Regions from separate parts of the Streptococcus hillyeri genome, predicted to be linked through region 2. Evidence: predicted binding sites of a transcription regulator. Region 2 holds the regulator's gene; each other region holds the start of a gene.
What was found. Region 2 encodes Rex, which represses fermentation and respiration genes when NADH is low (regulators of the CRP and FNR family bind a similar motif). Its sites were predicted from a motif close to TTGTGAANTANTTCACAA; they were not measured.

Region 1 (5,858 bases), 620 kb from region 2:
AAATCAGCAGGTGCTGTCAAGTCACCAGAAATCAACTTATTAAAAATCTCTTCTTCCTTACCAGATAAGTGGAAGTCCTTGGCAGTTTTTCCATCCGTAACATTCCAGATGGCATACTGGGTTAAGGCTCGCAAACGAGTCGCACTGATAACCTTATCTTCCACATAATGGTTGCCGTCCGTTGGGTAACCATAGTAAAGAATAGCATTTAACTTATCTTTTTTACTGTCAAAATTGTCAATATCAGTATTCGTTAAATCAGTTTTATCATAAATAGCCGGTCTCAGCTCATTGTTCACAGAGCCTGGAAAGGCGTAGGCATACTGTAAACAGTAAGCGACCATTTCTTCCGATAATTTCCCATCGTTGCCAATTTTGGCAATATCAATCTTGTAAACTCCATCAGCTGTCGCTGAACTGTAAGCTTGATAACGACCTGCATATTGTGACGATCCACTTTCAGCTTGAACTGAGGTCCAGTTAAAACAGTGACCACCCGACACTATGAAAACAACTAGCCCTAATAGTGCCAACAGTTTATTTTTTAAACTATTCATTTCTCTCTACTCCTAAACCATCTCTGTATTTGTCCACCAAATATAGCAGTTATCGCCCTTCTCGGCTGAAATCGCCACCGTTAGCAAACCTGTCAATCGGCTCAGTAAAAGGACTATTAAACTAAGCCATCTATAAACTTTTTTAATCATAAGTTTATTATCCTCCTATTTTTAATATATAGCTCTAAAAGATTTATTTTCCCTCCTTTACCACTTCTAATCTTAGTATGTTTTAATCTATTAAAACCATCACTACATTATATCACTTGAAGACAATCCATGTGTTTCAAGTTAATTCCTTTACATGATGATTCTCAATTTTATTTCTTATAGAAAATAAATTCTATATCCCTCCAGATGCCAGTCCCAGACTGTTTTCATTCTGATTTTCAATCCCTTTAAATAGACATTTTTCTCATTATCGGTTTTTTAACTTTCAAAAAAAGGATAAAATCTAATGCCTATTTTTTGAGCATGTGACCTATTCCTGTGAATCCAGATTCAAAAAATCCTCCCCAAATAAGAAAAGGACTCCCTAATCGGAAATCCTTTTATTTTTTATTCAACGTTAGATTAAGCTTTGTTTGCTCCAAATCAAAGATTTGTTCGCAGATTCTTATGCTTTATTTGCTCGTAATCAGAGATTATATCGCAGTTTTTTATGCCTTGTTTGCTGAACCGAATACGTCGATACGTTCTTCAACAGCACCTTGAACAGCTTTGATACCTGGTGCCAAGAATTTACGTGGGTCGAAGAGTTTTTTCTTGTCGTATTCTGCTTCGTTTGCATCGTAGTTACGTGCAAATTCACGAGTTGCGTTTGAGAATGCGATTTGGCTCTCAGTGTTTACGTTGATTTTTGCAACACCAAGTTTGATTGCTGCAACGATTTGCTCATCAGGAATACCTGAACCACCGTGAAGAACGATTGGGAAACCTGGGATAGCGGCAGCCAATTTTTCAAGGTGATCAAGAGCAAGACCTTCCCAGTTTTCTGGGTATGGACCGTGGATGTTACCGATACCAGCTGCAAGGAAGTCAATTCCAGTTTCAACCATTGCTACTGCATCTTCGATTGGAGCAAGTTCACCTTTACCAATGATTCCATCTTCTTCACCACCGATAGTACCAACTTCAGCCTCAACTGAAATACCTTTAGCGTGAGCTTTTTCAACAACATCTTTAGCCAAGCGAAGGTTTTCTTCTACTGGAAGGTGTGATCCATCAAACATTACTGAAGTGTAACCAACTTCGATACACTCAAGAACGTCTTCGTAGTGACCATGGTCAAGGTGAATAGCAACTGGAACAGTGATGTTCATTGATTCTACAAGGTTAGCGATAAGTGATTGACACACTTTGTAACCACCCATGTATTTAGCAGCACCCATAGAAGTTTGGATAAGAACTGGAGCTTGTTTTGCTTCAGCGGCACGCAAGATAGCTTGTGTCCACTCAAGGTTGTTTGTGTTAAATCCGCCGACAGCGTAGCCGTTTTCACGAGCTGCTTGGACAAATTTTTCTGCTGAAACTAATGGCATTTCGAGCCTCCTAATATTTTTTTGGGTCACGCCCATTACTCGTTTATTTTATCACAAATCCTCTCATAAATCTAGTCTCATGTTAACTCCTTTAAAATATTCTTGCTTTTTTATGCTCAAAATTTAAAAGAGAGCCTAAGCTCTCCTAATGTTAGAAATTAGCATTGTCTGGGTCTGGTGCTGTTGTCAGGCCTGAGATGTTTTTGATAAACTCTGCATCTTCTTGACTGAGTTCGATGTCTGCAAAGTCCATGTTTTCTTTGATCCGTGCTTCATGAACGGATTTTGGTAATGGCAAGAAGCCTTCGTGCCATGACCAAGCAAGAGCCACTTGGGCAATGGTTTTGCCATATTTTTCAGCCAAGGCTTTCATGTCAGTATTCCCAAAAAGTTCTCCCTGTCCAAGAGGTCCCCAAGCTTCGATGACAATATCATGCTTACGGCAATATTCAACAACTTCCCCTTGGTAGCATCCTGGTGCTAAACGAATTTGGTTGACAGACGGAGTCACTTTAGCTGTTTTTGCTAGTGCTTCTAAGTGATGAACAAGGAAGTTGCTGACTCCGATTGATTTGACAAGACCTGCTTCTTTGGCTTCTTCCATGTAGCGCCATGCTTCTGCATTGGCTTCTTCCCAATTGTCACGGAAAGCTTTTGGATTTGGCCAATGGATAAGGTACAAGTCAATATAATCTAAGTCTAGTTTTTTCAGTGACGTTGCTAGCGCAGCTTTTGCCAAATCATAAGAATGGGAATCATTCCATAATTTTGTTGTGATGTAGAGTTCCTCACGTGGAATACCGCTGTCTTTAATGGCACGGCCAACACTTTCTTCATTGCCGTAGATAGCGGCCGTGTCAATGTGACGGTAACCAGCTTTGAGGGCGTCTAGTGTTGATTGGTAAGCTTCGTTGCCATCAGCAGCTTTAAAGGTTCCAAAGCCAAGGGCTGGAATTTTATGTCCGTCATTTAAGTTAAATACTGTTGTCATGATTTAATTCTCCTATTTTAAAATATCTAAGATATCTGCTACAATTTGTTCTTTATTGAGACGGTATCTATCATAAAGTTCGGCTTGTGGCACAACTTCTGTAAATTCACGAAGGGAGCCTTTGACTAAAACTTTCACCTCTGTCGGACCAAAGAAGCCTGCAATACGCTGACCAAAACCACCGTCTATTGAGCCATCTTCAAGTGTCACCACGAGTTCATGGTTGTCTTTCAAGCTTTCCAGAGTTTTTTCATCAAGACTTGCAATAAAGCGTGGATTGATGATAGTGGCAGTAATACCAGATTTTTCAAGTTCTGTTGCGACTTCTTTTCCTAATTGCAGGAATCCACCTAGGCCAAGAATGGCTACACGACTCCCTTTTTGAACAATATCATAGTTTGGAGTGGCAAATTCTTTTTTGACATGCTGCTCCTCCATATCTTGTTGTGCTGGAATGGAAATGACGACTGGATTTTCAGTCTGTTGACTAGCAAAGCGCAGCATTTCTTTCAATTCAGCAACATGGGCTGGCGCTAGATAAATGAGATTTGGGATGGTTGCCAACATAGCACGTTCAAAAGTTCCTTGGTGCGTACGGTCACTGTTGGTAATGGTAGAACCACGTACAATCAGAACTGCTGGAACCTTATTAATCGCTAAATCGTGAGAAATCTGGTCATAAGCACGCTGTAAAAACGTGGCACTGTGAAAAATATAAGGTTTAGCCCCAGCAGTGGCAAATCCAGTCGCCATACTGATATTATGTTGCTCTGCAATGCCTGAGTCCCAATAATGATCAGGATATTTGGCTTCGATACGACCTAGACCAAAGGCACCTGGAATCGCCGCATTCATAGCAAGAACAGGCTTACCAGCTTCGATTTCTTCCTCAAGAAAATCCACGATGGTTGATTCAAAAGTCGGCTTAGCTGGTGATTGTTTCAGAGGTTCTCCAGTTTCAACATTGAATGGAGAACGCCAGTGATTGGTCTGCTTATCTTTCAAAGCCCAGTCCACACCGTGTCCTTTTTCGGTGTGAATATGGAGCAATACAGGATGATTGGCATCTTTAACTTCTTCAAACAAACCAATTAAATCTGCTATGCTATGTCCATTTTCTAAATAATGATAGTCAAAACCAAAGGCTTTAAAGAGGTTATTGTTAGCTTGACCATTGGTTGCACGAAGTTCAGCTAAATGCGGGTAAAGACCGCCGTAATTTTTAGCAATAGACATTTCATTATCATTGAGGATCACAATGAGGTTACTGTTCAATTCCGCAGCATTATTAAGTCCTTCAAATGCCAAACCACCTGACATAGAACCGTCACCAATAACTGCGATGATATTCCCTTTTTCTCCCTTTATATCACGCGCTTTGGCAAGTCCTTCTGCTAGGGCAATGGATGTAGAGGTGTGACCAATGGTGAAAAAATCATGCTCACTTTCTTCTTGGTCTGTATAGGGAGTGATATCATGGAAGTGACCGTCCACAAAACCTTGTTTTCTTCCTGTTAAGATTTTATGAGGATAAGACTGATGACTGACATCCCAGACAATTTTATCCACAGGAGCATTGAAAACCTTGTGGAGAGCAATGGTCATCTCAACAACACCGAGATTGGGGCCAAAGTGTCCACCAACTTTACTGACTTTATTCACTAAAAGTTCTCTGATATCATTGGCTAAGTCTTCTAGTTCCGAAAGGCTGAGCTTTTTGACATCAGAAGGATTATTGACTTTATCCAACACTGTCATTTTCTTGTCCTTCCTTACGCCTAATATCATAATAGGCATCTGTACGTTCTTTTTCTGTTAGTCCTTGATTTTCAAGCTCAGATAACCGACGATGAATTTTAATTTTTTCAACTAAATAATGGTGTGTTTCCTGTAAATCGTGGATTTGCTGCTCTAAATCGCGCTTTGTTTTTTCAAGTAACTCTGTTGATAGTGTGTGATTATGAAATTCCGCCAAAATCTTACGAATATCTTCTAAAGACATACCAACACGGCGGTAATGGGCAATAGCTTTTAAGCGGTCAACGCTACGCTCATCAAATTCACGAAAGCCACGGTCATTTCTTGGAATGTCGACCATTCCCTCTTTTTCATAGAAACGAATGGCATGCGCAGAGATTCCTAATTGCTCTGAAATCGTTTTGATGCTAATCACGCTAGCCTCCTCTCAATTGTTTTTCAATAATTTTCTTGTCCCCATCATACCACTTTAGAGTAAGTCTAAGTCAAGAAAGAACCTAGTTCTTCTCCTTAGTAAGCACCACGAATGTGAGAATGGACTTCTTTCCAATAGAAGTCTGACAATCGTTCTAACTCTTGCGGGCTAAATGGCAGAGCTTCTAGGCTTTCAAGATTATTATCAACCTGCTTAATACTCTTAAAACCTGGGATAACGGCTGTAATCCCTTCTTGTTGCAAGAGCCATTTGAGTGATGCTGTCGCTAAACCACCGTGCTCTTTACCAATCCATTGTACTTGGTCAACCAGTTCAATCGCCTTGTCAAAAGGAAGACCACCAAAGGTTTCACCAACATTGAAAGCCGCGCCATCACGATTATAATGACGATGATCATTTTCTGGGAAGGTAGAGTTTTTACTGTATTTTCCTGTTAGAAGTCCGCTGGCAAGTGGGACACGTGCTAAAACACCAACATGTTTATCTTTGGCTAGTGCAATCATTTCCTTCACTGGTTTTTGGCGAAGCAAATTCACAATGACTTGTAAACTGCTAGCATTTGTATTTTCAAGGAC
Region 2 (5,858 bases):
AATGGTACATTGTTAACATTTTTAGGAATTGTTCCTCAGCTGGTGAGAGGCGAAAGCGCTCCCCTAGAGACTGGACAAAAGCTCGAATTTTAGTTTTTCTCTTAACATTTGAACAATAGTAAATGGTTTAGAATCAACGTTTCTTAACGACGTTAATCTAAGCCATTTACTATTTTTAAAACGTTTTGCCAGCCTCTTTTACCACAACGGAAAACTCCCAATCTCAGGGACTTTGTCACCTTGATTACTGTCGCCTCCAATCGGAAAGCTGGAGAAAAAATACTTTTTAATACTTAACCAAATTCAAAAATTACTTTTGTTTTTTTCTTAAAAGTGCGGACGCTCCAAAGGTCTGGGAGACCTTTGGAGGTGGGAAATAGAGTTGATAAAGTCAACATCAAAACCTCCTTTTCCGTATGGACAGTGGTTTTGCGACGCCAAAACTCTATGATGTGATCGAAGACAGTGCCAATACTATCTCTTCAAACTCAAGAACAATACGGTGTTGAGTCGTTTGGGGGATTTGTCTCTTCCTAGCCTTGAAGATGAGGAGTTAACAATTCTTCCTCATGCTTCTTACTCCGAGGCTTTCTATCAAGCGGGTTCTTGGCGCTCTTGTCGTCATGTCTGCCAATTCTCTCATCGAAAAGAGGGGGAATTGCTTTATGATGTTGTCTCTCTGGTTACCAATATGACTGGTGGAAGCAGTGAAGAGCACTTTCAACTCTACCGTCAGCGTGGGCAAGCAGAAAACTTTATTAAAGAGATGAAACACGGCTTTTTTGGTGATAAGACAGACAGTTCTACTATGCTCAAAAATAAAGTTCGGATGATGTTGAGTTGCATCGCCTGCAACCTTTTCCTTTATATGAAACATCTTGTTGGTGGAGGTGTGGAGAGATTAACCATTAAACGTTTTCGTCAACTGTATGTGGCGATTGCTGGAAAATGTGTTCAAACTGCTAGAAAACAGATCCTGAAATTGTCACAGTTGTATGCTTATCAAGAGCAGTTTAGGAGCCTATTTCATTGCATTTCCAACTTGAATCTCCGATTACCTGTCGTTGTTCAGGCGGGAAGGCAGTTACTCGACGGATAAGATGACCTATTTTTTAAAATCGATGAGCGCACCAAGGGGGAAGCCTGCCCTTTTTTAGAAAATAGGAACTGGTTCTCCTATTTCACCGAGTCTTAACGATAATAAAACGTTAAAATCCTCAGAGAAATGATTAGGGGTGGTTCTCAGTTCTAAGGATTTTTTGTTATGTTGGAGAATCTTGAAGAAGGTGTGAATAATTCAGGTTAAACGCTTGTGTAGCAATAGGTAGTCTACCTCCTATAAAATCATCTTATTCCCATTCACTTTCTCTTTCATACTCATCCAATCATGGCTACAATCCAAGCTATTTGGGATTACATTGGATAACATATCCTTTTAAAATAGTATTTATTTTGTCTTTTTAGAAACTGTTTTGTTGATTTTTTCACAAAGTTTCATTATAATAAAAGGTATCATAAGCATGAAAAAGAGGGGCATTATCCTCAACTATTTTAGAAAGAGACTATTATATGTTAGAAAAAAATATTCCAAATGCTACTGCTAAGCGTCTTGCCTTATACTATCGTATTTTCAAACGCCTAAATGCAGATAACGTTGTCAAAGCTAGTTCTCAACAAATCGCGGACGCGATGGGGATTGATCCTGCTACTGTTCGTCGTGACTTTTCTTATTTTGGTGAACTCGGACGTCGTGGGTTTGGTTACGATACACAAAAATTGATGAATTTCTTTGCGGAACTCCTAGGTGATCACTCGACAACAAATGTTATGTTGATTGGGGTCGGAAATATCGGGCGTGCCTTGTTACACTACCGCTTCCATGACCGTAACAAAATGCAAATTGCTCTTGCTTTTGATACCGATGATAACGAATTAGTCGGTACAAAGACAAGTGATGGTATTCCCATTTACGGCATCTCTAGCCTAAAAGAGCACCTTGCTGAAACACCTATTGAAACTGCTATTTTAACGGTTCCTTCGACTAAAGCGCAGGAAGTCGCTGATATCTTGGTTGAAGCTGGTATCCGAGGTATTTTAAGCTTTTCACCAGTCAATTTACAAGTTCCTAAAGATGTCATTGTGCAATATGTTGACCTAACGAGTGAACTTCAAACCCTACTTTACTTTATGAATAATTAACCCCACTAAAAAACTGAGGAGAAAGACTTGACTCCTCGGTTCTTTTTTTATATTATCAGATTACTTGTTTTTATAAGTTATCGTTATTTCAGTCTCTATTTGATAAACTTGATAAGTATAATACTCATTCGAGATGAAATAGCAATAGCTCCAAGCAAAGTGAGTAGATTTAATGAGTGAAAAGATGAGAAAGGAAATTGTTATGTCAAAACAACCTATTATCGGTATCGCTGCCAATCAACGTCAAGTCGAAATGGATACCTTGCCTTGGTCTTATGTGCCATCAGGTTTTCCAAATGCTATTATTGAAGCAGGTGGAATGCCTTTAATCCTTCCAATCAATAAGCCTGAAATGGCTAAGCAGTATGTGACAATGATTGATAAACTCATTTTAACTGGGGGGCAAAATGTCACTCCTGATTTTTATAATGAGGAAAAAGATCCAAATGCTGAGGATGACTATCTCCTTGAACGGGATGAATTTGAAATTGCTCTCATAAAAGAAGCTATTGCTCAAGGTAAACCTATTTTTGCAGTCTGCCGTGGCATGCAACTGATGAATGTAGTATTAGGGGGAACTCTCCATCAAAATATCAAAAACCACTGGCAAACAGAGGATTCTGATATCACGACTCAATCTATGGAAGTTGTTGACAAAAGCATCTTTTCGGATATCTATGATAACAATGGGATGATTAATTCTTATCACCGTCAAGCGATCAAAGATTTAGCACCTGATTTGAAAGTTATTGTTAGATCTCCAGAAGATGGCATTATTGAAGCTGTTGAATCAACTAATCCTAATATGCGTTATATAGGGGTTCAATGGCACCCAGAATTATTGATTTATAGCGATAAAGAGCACAGCAAGAAGCTCTTTGATTTCCTTGTTAATCACTTCTAAATACTGTCTGTTTCCTCACGAAAACTGAAATAGGTATTTCTACCAACAATAAGATGGTCTAGAAAAACGACACCTAAATCATCACAACAACGCTTGATTTTATCGGTAAACTGAAAATCATTTTCACTAGGTTCTATGACTCCTGATGGGTGATTATGAACCACAATTAATGATGTTGCCATATGCTTACAGGCATAATGGAGAATTTCTCTAGGCTCTGCAACTGATCGTCTCACTGTTCCTATAAAAATTGTTTTTTGGGCAATGAGGCGATTTTGCGTATCAAGATACAAAGCGACTAAGTGCTCCTGCTTTTTATCCCCTAGCTCCAACATCATACGTTTAGCCAATCGTTCACTAGACATAATGCGCTCTTGTTTTTCGATTTCTGCAGTTTGAATACGGCTAGCTAATTCTATCATAGCCTTGAGTTCAATAGACTTCACGCGACCAATCCCTGACAACTCTTGGAGCTCTTCAAGGGAAAGCTGGCGTAAGTCCGCTAAACTATTGAGACGATTTAAAATAGAATTCGCCAAAGAAAGCACATGCTCCTTCTTTGTTCCCGTTCTTAGACAAATAGCAAGCAGTTCTTGATTACTGAGGTGCTCTGCTCCTTCTGTTATTAATCGCTCCCTGGGAAGCATGGCCTGTTCTTTAAATTGAATACTGTACATGATGACCTCCTATATTATTATTCGTAGCGCCAGCAAAAAAAGACCTCAATTGAAGTCTTTTTTTATTATTCTTAGGAACAAGCTGGGCAGATACCATAAATTAAGAATTGTTTTTTAGTCACCTTATAACCCGTTTTTTGCTCTGCTTGTTTTACCAAAAGCGACGTATCCGCATCCAAAAAATCTGTAATCGAACCGCAAACCTCACAAACCACATGGAGATGCTCATGCCCCATAAAGTCAAAATAAGTGGTGTTGTCATTACTTACCTTAACCTCAGACACAAATCCTTCCTCAATCAAAATCTTCAAATTATTATAAACAGTTGCTAAACTCATGTGAGTGTACTTGTCTTGTAAGTCATGAAAAATTTGTTCTGCACTAGGATGATGGTGAGCTTCAATCATGTAGGCAATGATTGCTTTACGCGTTTCTGTCAGACGAATCTGTTTTTCTTTCAAGTGCGCTAAGACATGGTCGTAAGTTTCTTGATGATCTGGGTGAACCGAAATGTGAAACAAACCTTAAAATCCTCTCAATAATCTAATATACCTATTATACACTAAAATGTTGGTATCTACCACAGTAAAAAAATAGGAGACTAGGATATCGGAATCCCAGCCTCTTAAAAGGGGAGACTAATTATCTTATCTGTCCTGTTAGCAAAAAAGATAACTAAAAACAATATACAACTAAAAGAACCAGTCATTGTCATCTTTTACAGGTTCTGCTTCTTTTCTCTTCCTTGGTCCAGTACCATAGCGTTCTTTTTCAATATCTTCCTTATAAGGAAGGAAAATAGCCAACACAATATAGAGGAAGAGCCCAAAACCAAAGGAGAAATACATAAAAATCGCTGTCAAAATTCGGGCTAGGGATACATCCCAATGAAACTTATCCGACAAACCAGCTAACACGCCACTGATAAATCGGCCTTCACGTTTTTTGTAAAAAACAGTTTCCATAAAATCCTCCTCTATTAATGATACTTATATTTTATCCTTTTTCGGTTGAAAACAAATCAGTCCTACGACTGATTTTATACATTAACGTTTTAGTTATCTCTAGGCACCATAAGATACGTTCTGCCCACTCATTTTTCTATTATACTTATTCTGCTATATCAAGTTTTCCCCGACACTTACCACAGCGGTATTTTCTCACATCAATGCGACGCTTTCTCCAGTATTCTTGCCCACAGACTTTACACTCATAATGGTAACGATAAGCCTTTTGAGCCGACTGAGTCGGCGGCGCATACCGCAAACCATCCACTTTGGCTAGCAAATTTTTAAAATCTTCATCCCCATGCTTGTAGCCTTTTTTCTGAAAATACAGATGGTAATGGCAGAGCTCGTGGCGCACAATTTTTCGAAAAACATCAAGTCCATGCTCCGCATACAGTTTCGGGTTAAAATCCAGATGACCATCCTTTGGAAAAAATCGTCCTCCAGTCGTTTGAAGCCGATTATTCCAATGAGCTGTGTGGGTAAAGTCCCAGCCGAAATCGTCTCGTGAGACCTGCTGAACGTACTTAGTCAAGTCCATGTGGTTTTATTAAGCTTAGTCCGATGCGGTTGCGATCCAAATCCACTTCGGTCACCCAAACAGTAACAATATCTCCAACAGCTAAAATCTCGCTTGGGTGTGGATAAGGAAGCGGCCGTCCATTCTTATCACGTTTACGCTTAACGAGACGAGACTGGTGAATGAGCCCATCTTCGTGGACGCCAATATCAACAAAGGCGCCAAAGTCCACAATATTACGAACCGTTCCCTGTAATTCTTGACCAAGCTTCAAATCTTTAACATCTAAAACATCCTGACGAAGCACTGGCGCTTCAAACTCATCACGAAGGTCACGTCCAGGTTTTAAAAGGTCGGCGATAATATCTGTCAACGTTGCCTCACCAATACCAAGTTTCGCACTCATCTCAGAAACCGTTACCGACTGCAATTTGGTCTTGCTCGCATCATCCAAGGTCTTGATATCGAGAACCGCCAACAACTCTTTTACCGCTGGGTAACTTTCTGGGTGAACACCTGTATTGTCCAAGAAATTCTTAGCATTTGGAATG
Region 3 (5,858 bases), 950 kb from region 2:
GCAGATGAAATCGAAAAGACGCGTCGTCGGGTTAATGCCTTGGAACACATGATTATTCCTCAGCTGAAAGAGACGATTGATTACATCCAGATGAAGCTGGAAGAAAATGAACGGAGTAACATTATCCGTATGATGAAAGTTAAAGATATTCAGTAAGGAGTGTTATGCCAAGAAGGGAGCAAGCGATTATCACAAACATGTGCTTGATTGAGGATGGTCAAGGCAACCTTGTCATGCAACGGCGAGATCCTAACCGTTATCGCTGGAGCGGCTGGTCTTTGCCTGGCGGACATGTTGAACATCAGGAGAGTCTTCATGATGCAGTCATCAGAGAGATTTTTGAAGAGACTGGATTGACGATTAGTCAGCCTAAACTTGTTGGTGTGAAGCACTGGCAGACTCAAAACGACGAGCGCTATTTAGTCTTTTGCTACAAGGCAAGTCACTATTCAGGAGAGTTACAGTCTTCTGAAGAAGGAGAAGTCGCGTGGATTTCTCGTCAGGAGTTGCCTCAGCTAGACCTTGCTTATGATATGCTGGCGATGCTCCGTCTCTTTGACGAAGAGAATCTTTCAGAATTTTATTACCCACCCGAAAAGGAAAACGGAGACTGGGTGAAACGCTTTTATTAAAAAATAGGACTGAGTACAGAGGTACTTGGTCTTTTTTGGTAAGATGGGAAGATGTCTTATATCTGAAGTGAATGTCTTCTGTGGGTATCTGCTACCGGTGAACCCAATAGCGATTCCCGAGCCTGATTATCGTGAGGTAGTGGGTTAATGAACATAGCGAGGATAAAACGCTTCTTTTGCCATAGTGGAATCCTAAGGTTTACCCAGAAAAAAACTATAACGCAAAATAGATTTAGATATAATGCTAAGAAAGCCCAGTAATGAAAACGCTTGCTGCAAAAAACAACAGATTTTTGAAAAAACATCAAAAAATTATTGTGAAACTATTTACAAACTTAAAATATATGCTATAATAAAACCATATCACAAATGTGAAAAACTTAACAAAGTTTTTTAAAAAAGGAGACAACATGGCGGGAAAAACAGTAACCCCTGAAGAAAAATTAGCAGTAGCACAAGCTCACGTTGATGAACTTGTTAAAAAAGGTCTAGTAGCCCTTGAAGAGTTCCGTAAACTTGATCAAGAACAAGTGGACTACATCGTTGCCAAAGCCTCAGTAGCTGCTTTAGATGCACATGGTATTCTTGCTGACCATGCGGTTCGTGAAACAGGACGTGGTGTTTTTGAAGATAAAGCAACTAAAAATTTGTTTGCATGTGAACACGTTGTAAATAATATGCGTCATCAAAAAACAGTTGGTATCATTGAAGAAGATGATGTTACTGGATTGACCTTGATTGCAGAACCTGTGGGAGTTGTTTGTGGAATCACGCCAACAACTAACCCTACATCAACTGCTATTTTCAAATCACTGATTGCTTTGAAAACACGTAATCCAATCGTTTTTGCTTTCCACCCATCAGCTCAAGAATCATCTGCTCATGCAGCGCAAATTGTACGTGACGCGGCTATTGCAGCTGGAGCTCCTGAAAACTGTGTCCAATGGATTGAAAAACCATCACTTGAAGCAACAAATGCGTTGATGAACCACGACGGTATTGCAACAATCCTCGCGACTGGTGGTAATGCTATGGTTAAAGCAGCTTACTCATGTGGTAAACCTGCACTTGGGGTAGGTGCTGGTAATGTCCCTGCCTATGTTGAAAAGTCAGCGAATATCCGTCAAGCAGCTCACGATATTGTCATGTCTAAATCGTTTGATAACGGTATGGTTTGTGCCTCTGAGCAAGCCGTTATTATTGATAAAGAAGTCTATGATGACTTTGTAGCAGAGTTCAAATCTTACCACACTTACTTTGTGAATAAAAAAGAAAAAGCGCTCCTTGAAGAATTCTGCTTTGGGGTGAAAGCTAACAGTAAAAACTGTGCTGGTGCGAAATTGAATCCAGACATTGTTGGTAAACCAGCAGCATGGATTGCAGAGCAAGCAGGATTCACCGTTCCAGAAGGAACAAATATTTTAGCAGCAGAGTGCGCTGAAGTAGGTGAGAAAGAGCCATTGACTCGTGAAAAACTGTCACCAGTTATTGCAGTATTGAAATCTGAATCAACAGAAGACGGTCTTGAAAAAGCGCGTCAAATGGTTGAATTCCACGGTCTCGGTCACTCAGCAGCTATTCATACTAATGATGAAGCCCTTGCAAAAGAATTTGGAACACGCGTTCGTGCTATCCGTGTCATCTGGAATTCGCCATCTACGTTTGGTGGTATCGGTGACGTTTACAATGCCTTCTTGCCATCATTGACATTAGGTTGTGGATCATACGGTCGCAACTCAGTTGGTGATAACGTTAGCGCTGTCAATCTCTTGAACATCAAAAAAGTAGGAAGACGTAGAAATAATATGCAATGGTTTAAAGTTCCTTCAAAAACATACTTCGAACGTGACTCTATCCAATACCTTCAAAAATGTCGTGACGTTGAACGTGTCATGATTGTTACAGATAAATCAATGGTAGAACTTGGCTTCTTAGATCGTATCCTTGAGCAATTGCACCTTCGTCGTAACCATGTAACTTATCAAATCTTTGCAGAAGTAGAACCAGATCCAGATATTACAACAGTTCAAAAAGGGACAGAATTGATGCGTCAATTCAAGCCAGATACTATTATTGCGCTTGGTGGTGGGTCACCAATGGACGCTGCCAAAGTGATGTGGCTCTTCTATGAACAACCAGAAGTGGACTTCCATGACTTGGTTCAAAAATTCATGGATATCCGTAAACGTGCCTTCAAATTCCCAGAACTTGGTAAGAAAACGAAATTTATCGCCATTCCAACAACTTCAGGTACAGGTTCAGAAGTGACACCATTTGCGGTTATTTCAGACAAAGCAAACAACCGTAAGTACCCAATTGCTGACTATTCATTGACACCTACAGTGGCAATTGTTGACCCGGCGCTTGTAATGACAGTTCCAGACTTTGTTGCGGCAGATACTGGTATGGACGTCTTGACACACGCAACGGAAGCTTATGTGTCACAGATGGCTAATGACTTTACAGATGGTCTTGCTCTACAAGCGATTAAGATTGTCTTTGATTATCTTGAAAAATCAGTAAAAGATGCTGATTTTGAGTCTCGTGAGAAAATGCATAATGCTTCAACAATGGCAGGTATGGCCTTTGCGAATGCCTTCCTTGGTATTTCACACTCAATGGCTCACAAAATTGGTGCGCGCTTCCATACGGTGCATGGTCGTACCAATGCTATCTTGTTGCCATATGTCATTCGTTACAATGGTACTCGCCCAGCTAAAACAGCGACATGGCCTAAGTACAACTACTACCGTGCGGATGAAAAATACCAAGACATTGCAAGAATGCTAGGTTTACCATCATCAACACCAGAAGAAGCTGTTGATGCCTATGCTAAAGCAGTTTATGATCTTGGATGTCGCCTCGGCATTAAGATGAACTTGCGTGACCAAGGTATTGATGAGAAAGAATTAAAAGAATACTCTCGTGAACTTGCACTTCTTGCCTACGAAGACCAATGTTCACCAGCTAACCCACGTCTTCCAATGGTTGACCACATGCAAGAAATCATTGAAGATGCTTACTATGGTTACGAAGAACGTCCAGGACGTCGTAAATAATAAGATTTTATGTTAAGCAAATGAGCGGCTGAAAGGCCGCTTTTTATAGTGTTTGGATGTTACTAGGGTAAATGGAATAAAAGATAGGTCAGTTCTAATCCCCTCTAAGACTTCCAGTTTTATCTGCATCATTTTGTTTTGGTGGGGATATGGCGTTGTCCAATAAATCTTTTAAGGAAATATATAACTGGTTAAATATATTTTCAGAAAAAACTTTGAAAATTACCTTGACATTTTTTGTGAAATGGCTTACAATTTATATGTAAACGATTTCAAAATCGAAAAAATATTATTTGGAGGCTTTTATGAAAGCAGTAGTAGTAAATCAAGCAAGCACAGGTGTTGAAGTTGTTGACCATGAACTTCCAAAAGTTGGTCATGGTGAAGCCCTAGTCAAGGTAGAGTATTGTGGTGTTTGTCACACAGACCTCCATGTGGCTCACGGTGATTTTGGTCAAGTACCAGGCCGCATTCTTGGTCACGAAGGTATCGGTATCGTGACAGAACTTGGTGAAGGGGTAACCTCTCTTCAAGTTGGTGACCGTGTCTCAATTGCTTGGTTCTTTGAAGGTTGTGGTCACTGTGAATATTGTACGACAGGTCGTGAAACACTTTGCCGTTCTGTAAAAAATGCTGGTTACTCAGTTGATGGTGGGATGAGTGAGTATGCTGTTGTGACAGCTGATTATGCGGTTAAAGTTCCAGAAGGACTTGATCCAGCGCAAGCTTCATCAATCACTTGTGCAGGTGTTACTACTTACAAAGCTATCAAAGAAGCTGGTGCGGCACCAGGTCAATGGATTGCTATCTATGGTGCTGGTGGTCTTGGAAACCTAGCTGTTCAATATGCGAAAAAAGTTTTCAACGCCCGTGTTGTAGCAGTTGATATCAATCAAGACAAACTTGAACTAGCAAAAGAAGTAGGTGCTGATTTAATCGTTAACGGTAAAGAAGTTGAAGATGTTGCAGCTTATATTCAAGAAAAAACGGGTGGTTGCCATGGTGTTGTTGTAACAGCAGTTTCTAAAGTAGCCTTTAACCAAGCTGTTGATAGTGTCCGTGCTGGTGGTACGGTTGTTGCTGTTGGATTGCCATCAGAATACATGGAGTTGTCAATCGTGAAAACAGTTCTTGATGGTATCAAGGTTGTTGGATCACTTGTGGGAACACGTAAAGATTTGGAAGAAGCTTTTGATTTTGGTGCGCAAGGTTTGGTGGTACCAGTAGTTGAAACTGTGCCAGTTGATAGTGCTCCTCAAGTTTTCCAAGAAATGGAAGAAGGTAAAATTCAAGGACGTAAAGTACTTGACTTCAGTAAATAATTAGTATTAGAGTCATGCAAAAGAAGAGGTTGGGGTGCCAACCTCTTTGTTTATGGTTTTGAGTGCAGGATTTGACCGATGGAAAGTGATAAGATTTTCAAGATGCACGACAATCGCATGAAAGATTTTTAGCAAGAAAGCAAAGTTTTTTGTATTTCAATTTTCGGCTTTTTCAAAAATACGTTTTATTATTGAGCTGTTTTGCTATAGGAAAAGCATTGAGAGTATCTACTTTAAACTGTACTATAATTCGGAAATAACTGTTTCATGCGTTTGTCCTGTTCAAGATGGTCAGTTGTGTAAATTTTCTGAACATTGTGCTATAATAGATAAAAGATTATCAAAAAATGAGGATATCCCATGACCCTAGTTTACCAATCAACTCGAGATGAAAAAAATACTGTCACAGCTAGTCAGGCTATTTTACAAGGTTTAGCAACAGATGGTGGTTTGTTTACCCCTGTGAATATGCCTAAGGTAGCTCTTGATTTTGAACAACTAAAAGAGGCGTCTTATCAAGAGGTTGCTAAAATCGTTTTGTCAGCTTTCTTAGATGATTTCACGGAAGAAGAGCTTGACCACTGTATCACATCAGCCTACGATGACAAATTTGATACGCCAGCTATCGCTCCTATTGTTAAATTAGGGAACCAGTACAACTTGGAACTTTTCCACGGCTCAACGATTGCCTTCAAGGATATGGCTCTGTCAATTCTCCCTTATTTATTGACGACATCAGCTAAAAAACAAGGTGTTGACAATAAAATCGTTATTTTAACAGCGACGTCTGGAGATACTGGTAAGGCTGCTATGGCAGGCTTTGCTGATGTCCCTGGAACAGATAT
Region 4 (5,858 bases), 160 kb from region 2:
ATGGGCGATAACTTCATCAATAGAGTCTTGTAAAAATCCTCCTGTTGTATTGTAACAAGGTACAAATTCTTTATGTTGTCCTAGCAATTTACTTAAAGAAAGCCCTGCTCGCTGAGACTTGATGTCCCAGAGAGCGATGTCAAACGGTGTGATAGCTTGAACAGCAACACCAGAATCTCCAATTGAAATACTTGACCAAAGCAATTTATCCCATAAACGACTAATATCATTTGGATCTTCCCCAATTAACAACGGCGCATATTCTTTAGCAAGAGCATATTGAGCGGGCCCACCAAACCGTTTGCAGTAAGTGTACCCCATTCCTGTATATCCTGCTTCTGTTTTGATTATTGCAGCAGTTATCATGACTTCTTTTAAGGGCGTCTGTTTCCCTTGGATAACCTTGGCATCGCTAACAGCTTTCTTCAACGGAACACAAATTAATTTAACTTCAATTTCTGTAATTTTATCTACTTGATAAGTCATATTCCTTACCTCTTGCCATTATTTATGACAAAAAACGGGACGGTTTGGATCAAAGGTCCAACCTTCTTCTAAATATTGCATGGCAATCGTATCATCACGATCTTTAAACGGCATTTGTTTGTAAAGTTCATGCTGTTTTTTCAACTTGTCAAGATCAATCTCGACTCCTAATCCAGGTTTGTCAAACAGCTTAATCTTACCATCCTTGATTTCAATTGGTTCTTTCAGTAAGGACTCACCATCTTGCCAAATCCAGTGAGTATCAACTGGAGCAATGTTACCTGGTGCAGCTGCCGCAACGTGTACGAAAGTAGCCAAAGTAATGTCAAAATGATTGTTCGAATGTGACCCCCACGTCAGTCCCCACTCATTAAGCAGATAAGCCATACGAACACTGCCATCTAATGTCCAGAAATGAGGATCAGCTAACACAATATTCACACTTCTTAGCGCTGCCGCATGATGAAATTGTCTCCAGTTAGTTGCAATCATATTGGTTGCTACGGGAATGCCTGTGGCATCACGGTATTCTGCCATAACTTCACGACTAGAGAAACCAGACTCTGGTCCACAAGGGTCCTCGATATAGGTCAGAACATCTTTACGACCTTGCGACAAACGAATCGCTTCTTCTAGTGACCAAGCCCCATTAGGATCAATATTGATTCTGGCATCAAGGAAAGCAGCCTTTAGAGCATCTACAGATTTCATTTCTTCTTCACCAGAAAGGACGCCACCTTTTAATTTAAAATTATTGAAGCCGTATTTATCTTTTAGAACACTAGCTTGCTTTACAATCGCTTCTGGTGTCATCATCTCAGACCGTCGAAGTGACTCCCACGAATCTGTTCCATCTGGTTTTTCATATGGCAAATCTATTTTATTTGAATCTGCTGAATAGAAGAGATAGCCTAAAAATTCCACTTCATCACGCTGCACACCACCTTCTCCTAGCAGTGCAGCAATCGGTAACTCTAAAAATTTACCAAATAGATCAAGCATGGCACATTCAATGGCCGCCTCAGACTGAACCACGAATTTTAAATTTGAAATATTTAATTCTTGAAGTCCACTGCCATCGTCAGCGGCAGATTGTTGACGACTACGGCGAATATTGGTTAGAACTTTACGATATTCACTAACACGTTCACCAATAACAAATGGCTTATAACTGTTTAGTTGTTCAGTAATATGTTCACCACCATGAATCTCACCAATGCCCAGGTTACCTGTCTCATCCTTTAAAACAACGATGTTTCTCGTAAAATACGGCGCATGACAGCCACTCAAGGTTAAGAGTGGGCTATCATGACCCGCTACAGGATAAATATCCATTTCAACAACTTTAGGTGCTTTACCCATACGATACTTCCTTTACTTTTTAAACAATACCAAATGAGGCAAGAACGGCAATGAATATTGAGTTAACTAGTGGGAATGCAGCTCCAAGCCAAAATTCATGGTAGTAACCTTCCTTGTGTGTGAGATGAGTGTAATTTAAACGGTTAATAACTGATCCATTATGTGGCAATGAATCCAAACCGTAACAAGAAATGTTTACCATACGGTGAAGGACATCTGCACTAATACCTTGTTTAAGGAAACGAGGCGCAAATACATTCAATGAAATTGCCTCACCACCTGATGCCGAACCAGTAATACCTGCGACCAAGTTAGTCGCGATAGCTAATTGAATGAGTGGTGGACCAGGAATTTTATCCAAATTCGCAACAAGATAATCAAACCCAGGTGCAACTGCTACAACACCACCAAAACCAACGACTGCTGCAACATTCATGATTGACTTCATGGTTGAATTCACACCATCAGCCATTGTGTTTCGGAAATTCACGAATTTATTGAAGTAAAGTGCAAAACAAACAAGGCAGCCTAAAGTTAATGAAAGATATGGTGCCACATCAAACACATTCATTGCTACAATCAACACAATTGAAGGTGTCAAAGCCTTAATAAAATCCAACGTTGTGGTTTTCTTGTCCATAGCTTTCATCGCTAGAATTTGAGAAGCAGCTTCCATCTTGTGACCACTCTTTTCAAATCCTTCGCCACGATTCTCATTTCTCTTGAGCATCCACCAAATATACCAAGCCCCAAAGAGAATAGAAACACCCGCAGCAATAATCCCTAGAACAGGTGCAGCCGTTGGTTTAGTTCCTAATGACTCCATTGGAATCAAGTTTTGAATAGCAGGTGAACCAGGTAAAATTGCAGTCCACATTGAACCACCATAAACTGATACTGCTATGATAAAATGCCATGGAATGTCTAGTTCTTTAAAAATACGGAAACAGATTGGCGCAATGGTGAAGATAACGACAAATCCACTAACACCACCAAAGGAAAGAATAGCTGTAATAAGTGACAGACCCATCAATACCCAGAATTTAGCATTTTTGCCGCCTTTTCGCATTGACCACTCAGCGATTTTATTGGCAATATCTTGTGCAGCGCCTGAATCACCCAGCATAGAGCCAAGAACAGTTGCTGGTAAGAAGATCAAGAAATTACTTTTCGCAAAACCAGCAAATGACTCAGCGTATTCACCTGTCAACGTCTCTGTCAGTGGCAATCCTGATAAGAAAATAACAACGACTGCCGCAACCGGTCCCAATACTAAAATTGGAATCTGTTTAAATGATCCCCAAATGAGGAAGAATAGCGCTAAGAGTATCCCTAGCAAACTGATAAATCCACTATCCATAGTCATGAACTCCTTTTTAATGACTAATGTCAGCTAACATTAGTGTAGTGTAGTCAACGTAACACCATTCTTGTAAAGACGCTAGCTTTCTCAACAAGATGAGGTTACAACATATTATGATAATAAGTTGCAGTCCTTATATTTCATGTTAATATGATAACGCATTCATAAGTTTTTGTTCAATGTATCACAAACTAGACTTTCAACCTTTTTCTGTCTTTATTTTTAGTCTCTGTAACAAAACCTAAAATACGAAACACATTAAGCTTATCTTCTTTTTTTGACCCTACTCTTCTTTAAATGTAGTATAATTAGTCTAAAGAATATTAAAGCCGAAAGGAAAAACCTATGATTGATGCACTACTTGCTCAGGATATCGTCAACCGGATGAAACATATTATTCAACAAGAATTGAATTTCTTTTCGACAGAGGGGATTATCATTGCCAGTACCGACCCTAGCAGGATTGGTCAACAAAATCATCAAGGCGCACAATTTGTTCTCGAAGCCAATCAAGCCATCGTTATCGAATACGATGATCAGTACAAGGGAGCAAAACAAGGCATCAATCTACCTGTTGCTATTGACCACCAAATGGTTGGAGTCATTGGAATAACTGGTAAAAAAGAGGAGGTTTCACAATATGGTGAAATCATCAAAGAAATGACCGAAGTTCTCATCCTAAACAATATGGCCAAAGAAGTTGTTTACAATCGAAGAAATGCTCACTCCCATATCCTTACGATTATTCAAGATAATGATTCAGCAGAAAATCAGCGATCATTAGATATGGTATATGGTATCGACATAGACAATCAGTATTACACGGCCATTGCTGGCCTCCCACTGAATAGTCCCAGCGATTACTTTTTTGAGCAACAAAGCCACTTCTATCTCGATTTAGAAAATCTACTTAGTAAGGATAAACGTACCATTTTTGAAATGCGTGGAAACCTTTTTCTAGCTCTTCTCCCCACGCAAAAATCACAAAAAGTGACAACAACCATCCAACAAATCTGTCAACTTCTTGAACAAAAATACCATATTACACTGATTTTTGGAGCTGGAACTCCTGGAAAAGGACATGGCGAGCTTAAAAAAAGCATTGATCAGGCCAAAACTGCTTTAAGTTGGAACAAACATTTTTCACATCAACAAACCTTAGCTTTCACTGATATGGCTTATGGTTTAGTTTTACACGATGTAAATGCCGGCAACAAATCGTATTTTCTAAACAATCTTTTTAATGACCTTCCCAAGCAAGACATTGAACACATGTTGTCACTGCTTGATACTTACGAATCATGCAATGGCAGCATTAAACAATGTGCGGAAACCTTATTCATTCATAAAAACACCGTCCAATACCAACTCAATAAAATAACCGATTTAACCGGTTATGATCCTCGTGTTTTATCGGATTTTTTCACCTTGAAATTGGCTTCAATCCTCTATAAACTTCAAGATTAGTCCTCTAACTAATAAAAACAACATCAAATAAAGGAGATTTCTATGACTAACACTCTCATCACACAACCTCATCTCGGTGTCGGTACTTGGTTTTTAGGCGAAAGTCCCCACAAAGAAAAAGAGGAAATTGCCGCGTTACAGTACGCCTTATCAAATGGTGTAACTATCGTTGATACTGCAGAAATGTATGGCAATGGCAGAGCCGAAACGTTAGTTGGCAAAGCCATCCAGCCATTTCAACGTGACAAGATTCACCTTGTGTCAAAAGTCTTGCCTTCAAATGCTAATGCTAAACGGTTAGAAGCTAGCCTTGACGCTTCTCTAAGTCGTTTGAAAACGGACTATCTTGACCTTTACCTTTATCATTGGCGAGGTAATACCCCACTGAATGAAACAATTGACATGCTCGAACAAATGAAAAAGAAAGGGAAAATACTGAACTGGGGAGTGTCTAATTTTGATTTAGAAGATATGCAAGAGCTGCTTGAATTACCAGATGGTAAACAGTGTGCAACCAATCAAGTTCTCTACCATCTAGGTTCAAGAGGAATTGAATACGCTTTAAAACCCTTTCAAGATGCTCATCAGATACCGACTATGGCATACTGCCCGTTAGCTCAGGCAGGTGATTTGAATCGTCGCCTTTTGACCAACCAAGATTTGCAAGCGTTAGCAGCAGATTTAAAACTAAACTGTTACCAGTTGTTGCTCTGCTTTACCCTTGCTCAGAAAAACATGGTATCCATTCCTAGAAGCGGCAAACTAGAGCACATGAAACAATTAGTAGCTTGCCAACAGATAACATTAACCCCAAAACAGTTGGACCTTTTAAACCAGCTATTTCCAGCACCACGTCATCGAGTTGCTTTAGACATGGAGTAATCTTAAAAAGCTAGGAATGATTTCCCAGCTTTTTCTTGTATTGGCATCTCAAGTATTGCTCCTACATGTTGAGCATTGGTCATGAGCTATACTAGTCCATTTCATCGGTCTTACCACATCCCCATTGCTTTTTGCATCATTAGACTGACAACAGTTATGGCTATCCAACAAGTGGCACCAACACCGATGGCTTGACCGCCTGTTTTGACTAATGTGATGATGTCTGTATTTAAGCCAATAGCTCCCATAGCCATGACGATAAAGAATTTTGATAAGATTTTGAATTGGTCAAAGAGTT

Region 1: AB6M99_RS09665 (class II fructose-bisphosphate aldolase) is a predicted target of Rex. The motif match lies at 2,138-2,155, and genes of this name have one in related genera.
Region 3: adhE (bifunctional acetaldehyde-CoA/alcohol dehydrogenase) is a predicted target of Rex. The motif match lies at 948-965, and genes of this name have one in related genera.
Region 4: AB6M99_RS05585 (CdaR family transcriptional regulator) is a predicted target of Rex. The motif match lies at 3,384-3,401, and genes of this name have one in related genera.

Annotation. Positions count from the first base shown of each region.
Region 1 covers NZ_CP163513.1:1,969,411-1,975,268, forward strand. The annotation lists gene AB6M99_RS09660 (SpaA isopeptide-forming pilin-related protein) at 1-557, opposite strand, end outside; gene AB6M99_RS09665 (class II fructose-bisphosphate aldolase) at 1,217-2,098, opposite strand; gene AB6M99_RS09670 (aldo/keto reductase) at 2,250-3,089, opposite strand; gene AB6M99_RS09675 (1-deoxy-D-xylulose-5-phosphate synthase) at 3,102-4,847, opposite strand; gene AB6M99_RS09680 (MerR family transcriptional regulator) at 4,831-5,262, opposite strand; gene AB6M99_RS09685 (aldo/keto reductase) at 5,358-5,858, opposite strand, start outside.
Region 2 covers NZ_CP163513.1:1,349,711-1,355,568, forward strand. The annotation lists partial or broken gene AB6M99_RS06455 (transposase) at 405-1,099, shown strand; gene AB6M99_RS06460 (redox-sensing transcriptional repressor Rex) at 1,570-2,199, shown strand; gene AB6M99_RS06465 (gamma-glutamyl-gamma-aminobutyrate hydrolase family protein) at 2,402-3,103, shown strand; gene radC (DNA repair protein RadC) at 3,100-3,780, opposite strand; gene AB6M99_RS06475 (Fur family transcriptional regulator) at 3,852-4,301, opposite strand; gene AB6M99_RS06480 (PspC domain-containing protein) at 4,473-4,745, opposite strand; gene AB6M99_RS06485 (SprT family protein) at 4,891-5,328, opposite strand; gene AB6M99_RS06490 (Tex family protein) at 5,315-5,858, opposite strand, start outside.
Region 3 covers NZ_CP163513.1:67,700-73,557, forward strand. The annotation lists gene AB6M99_RS00350 (V-type ATP synthase subunit D) at 1-156, shown strand, start outside; gene AB6M99_RS00355 (8-oxo-dGTP diphosphatase) at 165-632, shown strand; gene adhE (bifunctional acetaldehyde-CoA/alcohol dehydrogenase) at 1,043-3,691, shown strand; gene adhP (alcohol dehydrogenase AdhP) at 3,997-5,013, shown strand; gene thrC (threonine synthase) at 5,374-5,858, shown strand, end outside.
Region 4 covers NZ_CP163513.1:1,192,119-1,197,976, forward strand. The annotation lists gene AB6M99_RS05570 (mandelate racemase/muconate lactonizing enzyme family protein) at 1-486, opposite strand, end outside; gene AB6M99_RS05575 (enolase C-terminal domain-like protein) at 505-1,848, opposite strand; gene AB6M99_RS05580 (GntP family permease) at 1,868-3,208, opposite strand; gene AB6M99_RS05585 (CdaR family transcriptional regulator) at 3,557-4,678, shown strand; gene AB6M99_RS05590 (aldo/keto reductase) at 4,721-5,560, shown strand; gene AB6M99_RS05595 (YeiH family protein) at 5,671-5,858, opposite strand, start outside.